Regions from separate parts of the Pseudoalteromonas piscicida genome, predicted to be linked through region 1. Evidence: predicted binding sites of a transcription regulator. Region 1 holds the regulator's gene; the other holds the start of a gene.
What was found. The regulator FliA, encoded in region 1, starts transcription of late flagellar genes. The targets are predictions, from matches to a motif close to CTAAAGNTNNNNNNNNNNNNGCCGATA.
Positions count from the first base shown of each region.

Region 2: a site for FliA is predicted at 2,096-2,122, ahead of pomA (flagellar motor protein PomA). Genes of this name have one in related genera too.

Region 1 is NZ_CP021646.1:2,303,836-2,307,721, reverse strand. It holds gene flhF (flagellar biosynthesis protein FlhF) at 1-164, shown strand, start outside; gene B1L02_RS10790 (MinD/ParA family ATP-binding protein) at 157-1,017, shown strand; gene B1L02_RS10785 (RNA polymerase sigma factor FliA) at 1,020-1,754, shown strand; gene cheY (chemotaxis response regulator CheY) at 1,797-2,180, shown strand; gene B1L02_RS10775 (protein phosphatase CheZ) at 2,201-2,977, shown strand; partial or broken gene B1L02_RS10770 (chemotaxis protein CheA) at 2,991-3,886, shown strand, end outside.
Region 2 is NZ_CP021646.1:761,022-764,907, forward strand. It holds gene dxs (1-deoxy-D-xylulose-5-phosphate synthase) at 1-640, opposite strand, end outside; gene ispA ((2E,6E)-farnesyl diphosphate synthase) at 805-1,704, opposite strand; gene xseB (exodeoxyribonuclease VII small subunit) at 1,704-1,943, opposite strand; gene pomA (flagellar motor protein PomA) at 2,178-2,945, shown strand; partial or broken gene B1L02_RS03615 (flagellar motor protein MotB) at 2,948-3,876, shown strand.

The DNA of each region.
Region 1 (3,886 bases):
CAATAGGGTATCTTACCAACGGTCAGCGAGTGCCGGAAGACATTCGTGTAGCAAATGCTCAAAAGCTAGTAAAAAAGGCTGAGCAATTGTATTTAAAAAGAATAAAAGCACAGCACTCTCGACGTGTACCTGTAGCGTCAGAGTCAGTAGGAATGTATGATTAACACAGTTTTAGATCAAGCAAGTGGCCTGCGTAGAATGAGTCAAAATAGCAACCAGGGTGTAAAAGTAATAGCCGTGACCGGTGGAAAAGGTGGGGTGGGTAAAACCAACGTCTCGCTCAATACTGCCATCGCTATGGGCCAACAAGGACAGCGAGTTCTCGTTTTAGATGCGGACTTGGGCTTGGCAAACTGTGATGTGATGTTAGGTCTAAGGGTAGAAAAGAATCTGTCACACGTGTTGTCGGGGGAGTGTGAACTCGATGAGATTCTCGTAGAAGGTCCCGCAGGTATCAAAATTGTGCCGGCGACCTCAGGCTCTCAAAATATGGTAGAGCTGACTCCTGCGGAGCATGCAGGACTTATTCGCGCATTTAGCGAGCTTAACACCCAATTTGATGTATTAATTGTTGATACTGCAGCAGGTATCTCAGATATGGTTCTGAGCTTCTCTCGAGCTGCACAGGATGTGATGGTTGTTGTGTGTGATGAACCGACTTCCATTACCGATGCTTACGCGTTGATCAAAGTTTTAAGCAGAGAGCATGGTGTCTACCGTTTTAAAATTGTTGCCAATATGGTTCGCAGTATGCGTGAAGGGCAAGAATTATTTGCTAAACTTTCAAAAGTTACAGACCGTTTTCTTGATGTTGCACTGGAATTAGTGGCCACCGTACCGTTTGACGAAAACATGCGTAAATCATCTCGCAGACAAAGAGCTATCGTAGATTTATTTCCGAGCTCCCCTGCGGCGATTGCGATTAAGGGACTTGCCGCTAAGGCAGTTAAATGGCCAATTCCGCATCAACCTTCCGGTCATCTAGAATTTTTCATTGAACAACTTGTAAACGGGTGATTATGGCTTCTCCGGTCAATAGAGCTGCGGGATATCAAACTTCAGACCACATTCATAAGGTGGTTGAACGGCATGCTCCACTTGTCAAAAAAGTGGCGTGCCACCTGATTGCTCGACTTCCGGCAAGTGTGCAACTCGACGACCTCATCCAGTCAGGAATGATCGGATTGATTGAGGCATCTAAAAATTTCGATGCAACTAAAGGAGCTAGTTTCGAGACCTTTGCGGGGATCCGCATTCGAGGTGCAATGCTAGATGAAATCCGCCGCGGTGATTGGGCCCCTCGTTCTGTTCACAAAAATAGCAGAATGGTTGCTGAGGCCATCTCTGAGTTAGAATCTCTCCTTGGTCGAGAACCAAAAGACACTGAAATCGCTGAAAAACTTGATATATCTTTAGATGAGTACCATCATATTTTACATGATGTAAATGCAAGTAAAGTTATCGGCATTGAGGATCTTGGGGTTGATGAAGATGTGATAACCCCGGCAAACAGCGATTTTGCGCTAGACAAACCGTTTAATAACGTTAAAAATGAACGTTTTAACGAGTCTTTAGTAAAAGCTATCAAAGCGTTACCCGAAAGGGATGCTCTGGTTTTGTCACTTTACTATAACGACGAAATGAATTTAAAAGAGATTGGTGCCATTCTAGATGTCAGTGAATCTCGAGTAAGCCAAATTCACGGTCAGGCAATGATAAAGCTTAAAGCTAAAATCAATGACTGGATAAATTAGAGTACATAAAATAGTTGGGTTCGAACCTCACTGGAGGAAGTTTTGGATAAGAACATGAAGATTCTCGTGGTTGATGATTTCTCTACTATGAGAAGAATAATCAAAAACCTATTAAGAGATTTAGGCTTTACCAATGTTCAAGAAGCTGATGATGGTAGTACAGCACTTCCGATGCTACAAAATCAGGAGTTTGACTTTGTAGTAACTGATTGGAACATGCCAGGCATGCAGGGTATTGATCTGCTTCGTGCTATACGCGCAGATGAAAAGCTTAAGCACATTCCAGTGTTGATGGTTACCGCAGAAGCGAAAAAAGAACAAATTGTTGCAGCAGCGCAAGCTGGGGTAAACGGATATATTGTCAAACCGTTTACTGCAGGCACGCTCAAAACTAAGCTTGAAAAAGTATTTGAGCGACTAGGCTAAACAGCAAGGGGATATGGCCTATGTCTGTAAATGCTGCGCCGCAAATTACACTTGAACAAGCCAAGCAACTTGTTGAGCTCCTAGAGCAAGGTGAACAAGAAAAAGCTGACCAGCTGATTTTAGAAGCTGCTAACAAAGAGCAATCGGAGTTGTTTGCGGAAGTTGGAAAGCTAACTCGCCAATTACACGAGTCCTTGAAGAACTTTGAGCTGGATACTCGACTCTCAGATCTCACGACAGAGGCTATACCTGACGCCAAGCAGCGTCTTAATTATGTTATGGAAATGACAGAAAACGCTGCTAATAAAACGATGGACGCGGTCGAAGAAAGCTTACCTCTTGCGCAAAATCTTGCGGATGAGTTAGCACAAATAAAGCCAACTTGGGATCGGTTGATGAGCAGAGATATTCAACTCGGTGAGTTTAAGTCTCTGTGTCATGATCTCGACAGCTTTATGCAGACTTCAAAGACACGTACAGACGAATTACAAGGTTTGATGACTAACGTGCTGATGGCTCAAGACTATCAGGATTTGACTGGGCAGGTTATCCGCCGCGTCATTGAGCTTGTGAGAGAAGTAGAAGATAGTCTCATTCACCTGCTGACTGCATTTGGGACTTCAGATGAAGCGCCTTCAGCTGCAGTGAAAGCGGATGAAAGCGAAATAAAAACAGCTGAGATTATCAGTGATGAATTGTCTGGGCCTGAAGGTCCAATTATTGACGCTGAATCGCGAGATGATGTGGTTTCTGGTCAAGACGAAGTCGATGACTTACTATCTAGTTTAGGCTTCTAGTTGGAGAGTGTGTATGAGCTTTGAAGTCGATGAAGATATCTTGCAGGACTTTCTTGTTGAAGCAGGCGAAATATTAGAACTGTTATCTGAACAGCTTGTTGAACTAGAAAATAATCCTGAAGATAAAGAACTTCTCAATGCGATTTTCCGTGGCTTCCATACTGTAAAAGGTGGAGCAGGCTTCCTCGGCATGACCGAACTGGTTGATGCCTGTCACGGTGCAGAGAACGTGTTTGATGTACTACGACAAGGGCAGCGAAAAGTAACGTCTGAATTGATGGATGTTATTTTGCAATCTTTGGATACGATCAACGAAATGTTCGCTTGTATTCAAAATCGTGAGGAACCGGAAGCTGCCGATCCTGTGTTGCTTGAAACCCTCCACAAACTCAGCCAACCTGCATCTGAAGATGAAGTCAGTGAAGTGATTGACGAATCTGTTTCTGAGCCAGAACCTGTGGTGCCAGATTTGAGTGCGGATGATATTTTATTCGATGCAGATGTTGACTCTGGCGATGATAGCAGTTCCAGCATTGATGAGATAACAGAAGAAGAATTTGAAAATCTATTAGATGAATTACACGGTTCAGGTAATGCTCCTGCTGTTGCTCCGGCAGCTAAATCCGATGCTGTATCAACCGCAGATGATGGTGACATTACCGATGACGAGTTCGATAATCTCTTAGATGAACTCCATGGTGTTGGGAAATTCGGTGGAGCACCAAATGCAGAAGACGCTGTTACTCCTGAAGCCAATGAGCCGGCGGCTAAACCAACCTCACCAGCCGTGACAAGTGCTCCTGCTGGAGATGAAGAAATTACCGATGATGAGTTTGAGGCTTTGCTTGACGAACTTCACGGTAAAGGCAGTGCACCTAAAGCGGTAGATGAATCGCCAGCAGATGTCTC
Region 2 (3,886 bases), 1.5 Mb from region 1:
TTTTGCTGCCTTCGCGAATATTGGTGTAAAAACTACCAGAAAGGATCTTCGCGAAATGATTTGTAAGTGCGCCAACGTTTTCCGAGATAGACATTTCGTTGTCGTTTAGGATCACTAACATATCCGGATTGATGTCGCCAGCGTGGTTCATGGCTTCAAATGCCATGCCTGCGGTCATTGCACCATCACCAATAACGGCGACGGTTTTACGTCCAATGCCTTCCTTTTCAGCAGCAATTGCCATACCAAGTGCCGCTGATATTGAGGTACTAGAATGGCCGACACTAAACGTATCGTATTCGCTTTCTTCTCTATAGGGGAAAGGATGTAAGCCATCCTTTTGGCGAATAGTATGCATCCGATCTCTTCGGCCTGTCAGTAGCTTGTGCGGATAGGCTTGATGACCTACATCCCAAACTAGCCTATCGCTTGGTGTGTTATATACATAGTGTAAAGCCACGGTAAGCTCTACAGTGCCTAAGCCAGATGCAAAATGACCGCTACTTTGAGAGACTGAGTTCAGCAAATACTCGCGAAGCTCATCACTAAACGCGGTTAACTTGTGCTGGGGTAATTGACGGAGTTGACTTGGGTCGTCAATTAACGCGAGTAAAGGATACTTGCTACTATCAAGTTTCATGGTATTTATCAGAGTCCTAAGTGAATCTCAGCGCAATTCCTCGCGTGGTTCACTTCATAATTATTAAAATTCTTCACTAACTGGCCATGATATTATGTTAGCCAGCGTTTACAAAGTACTTGTGACTATTTTCTTAGCTTGGCGCAGTTATTTTATACGTCAGCTTAATATTCTCGATCTATGATGTATTTTGCTAAATCTGCAAGTATTTCTGTGTCACCGTCGATTACTGTAAGTGCATCCAGTGCCTCATCTATCAACTGTTCGGCTTTTTCTTTTGCTTGCTCTAAACCTAACAATGCAGGGTAGGTAGACTTATTATGTTCCAAGTCAGAACCCTGTGGCTTACCAAGCACTATCGTGTCACCTTCTACATCAAGAATGTCATCTCTGACTTGGAATGCTAGGCCAATTGCACGACCATAAGTGCGTATTGCATTACATGCTTGCTCCGTAACTCGCTCTGGATTGCCGCATAAGATCCCAAGCTCTACAGCACAGCTTAGCAGCGCACCTGTTTTTAGCTTATGAATGCGTTCAAGTTCCTCTATGGTAATTGAACGATCGGTCGCGGCTATATCAAGCGCTTGACCGCCAACCATGCCCTGTAGACCCGATGCCTTGGCTAGCACTGAAATCATTTTTATTTGGGCATGTTGGTTTACTGCGAATTGATGTTCACTTAACAGCTCAAAAGCCAGAGTTTGTAAGGCATCACCGGCTAAGATAGCTGTCGCTTCATCGAATTGAATATGGCAAGTTGGACGGCCACGCCTAAGTTCGTCATCATCCATTGCGGGTAAATCATCGTGCACCAACGAATAGCTATGAACGCACTCTATGGCGGCGGCGGCCTTGTCTAAGTCTGCTGGAACCGCACCAAATAGCTCACCAGTGCAATACACTAAAAATGGTCGTAAACGTTTACCACCATTTTCTATGCTGTAACGAGTAGCAGCTTTTATATTCTCTTCGGTATCAAGCACACTATCAAAATAGTGTAAAACGGTGTTCTCAACACGAGTTTTAGCAAACAGGAGCTTTTCTTGTAGTTTTGCTGACATTAGGCTTCGTTATCAAATGACTGTAATTGTGCTTGCTCATCTTCGCCCATCAAAATAGCGACCTGTTGCTCAGCTTGCTGAAGTTTTTGGTTTGACGCTTTTGCGAGCTTTATCCCACGCTCAAATTGTTTAAGTGCTTGATCGAGAGGTAGGCTACCGTTTTCCATGTCTGCAACGATTTGTTCCAACTCTTGCATGGCCTCTTCAAAGCTCAAGTTATCAGGTTTTTTTACCGCCATATGTCACGCTGACCCGTAAAGTAAAAGTGTGGCAATTTTAGGGGGATTGCGCGCCAAGGTCAAAAAAACCAGAGACTTTTTGATCTGACCGAGTATCGGCATTACAAGATCTGCTATAAACTCGCATTTTAAACACTTTTTAATATAATAGTGTTAAGTTGTAGAAAAACTTGCCGATAACTCAAACAATAATAACTGCGTGATTTATCACAAATAACTTCCCCCGGAGGACATGTGGATTTAGCAACGGTAATAGGGATCCTGGGTGCCATAGGTTTAATTGTAATGTCCATGGTACTAAGTAGTGATGGCCAGATCGCTATGTTCTATAACACGCCTTCCGTCGTTATCGTATTTGGTGGTTCAATTTTTATCGTATTGTCTAACTTTACGCTTGGACAGTTTTTCGGAATTGGTAAAGTGGCCGGAAAGGCCTTTATGTTTAAGATTGAAACCCCAGAGGAGCTGATTGAGAAAGCCGTTGAGCTTGCTGATTCTGCGCGTAAAGGTGGTTTTTTAGCATTAGAAGAAGCCGAAATTCCCAACCAGTTTATGCGTAAAGGCGTCGATATGCTAGTCGATGGTCATGATGCTGATGTTGTACGTGCCACACTGCAAAAAGATATTTCCCTGACGTCTTCAAGACATGAACTAGGCGCGGGTTTATTTAAATCCCTCGCAGATATTGCGCCTGCGATGGGCATGATCGGAACTCTCATAGGCTTGGTGGCTATGTTGTCTAACATGGACGACCCGAAAGCAATCGGGCCAGCTATGGCCGTTGCACTTTTAACAACTTTGTATGGTGCGTTCTTAGCTAACGTGGTAGCGATCCCTATTCAGGTTAAACTTGAGCTTCGTAAAGATGAAGAAGAGCGAAACCAGCGCCTTATCTTAGATGCAATCTTAGGCATTCAAGATGGTCAAAACCCAAAAGTTATTGAAGGCATCTTGAAAAATTATTTGCCTGAGTCTAAACGTGGCGCTGAGGCTGAGGAATAATCATGTCAGATGAGAAAGAATGTAAATGCCCCCTCCAGGTCTTCCGGCCTGGATGGGAACGTTTGCTGATCTCATGTCGTTGTTAATGTGCTTCTTCGTACTGCTATTGGCATTCTCCGAAATGGACGTGCTGAAGTTTAAGCAAATTGCAGGATCGATGAAGTTTGCTTTTGGTGTGCAAAATAAAATTGAAGTAAAGGATATCCCTAAAGGTACCAGCGTTATCGCGATGGAATTTACCCCAGGTAAGCCAGAGCCAACACCAATTGAAACGATTCAACAGCAAACCGTAGAAATGACGCAACAGATGCTTGAGTTTCAGGCCGGTGATGAATCGTCTGCGGGTGGTCGGCAAGAGCAGCGCGGCAATAAGCGTGGTGGTGAGTCGGCCAGTACTGCACAGGAAATGGCGTCAACGCAAGCAATTGCTTCTGCAGACCAAGAGCAAGTAAACGAGCTTGTTAAAAAGATTGCGCAGCAGCTAGAGAAGCAAATAATGGATGGTGCAATTGAGCTTGAGTCACTAGGACAACAAATCATTATTCGTATTCAAGAGAATGGTTCTTTCCCTGCAGGCAGTGCGTTTTTACAACCTAAGTTTGAACCTGTGATTGCTGAAATTGCAGAATTACTTAAAGATGTACCCGGTGAAATTACTGTTTCGGGTCACACGGACGATTTTAGAGTCACTAACGAACTTTACTCCAATAACTGGGATTTATCGGCGACGAGAGCGGTCGCTGTTGCGACTGTGATGGAGCGTGTTCGTGGTTTTGATAAGAACAGAATGGTCGTGGTTGGTCACGCAGACACCAGACCGCTTGTTCCCAATGACAGCGATGCTGATAGACGCCGCAATAGGCGTGTTGAAATCTCAATTTTACAGGGTAAACCTAAAGAGTCAGACCCTATTGAAGTGAGGCAAAATTAATTACAGTTTA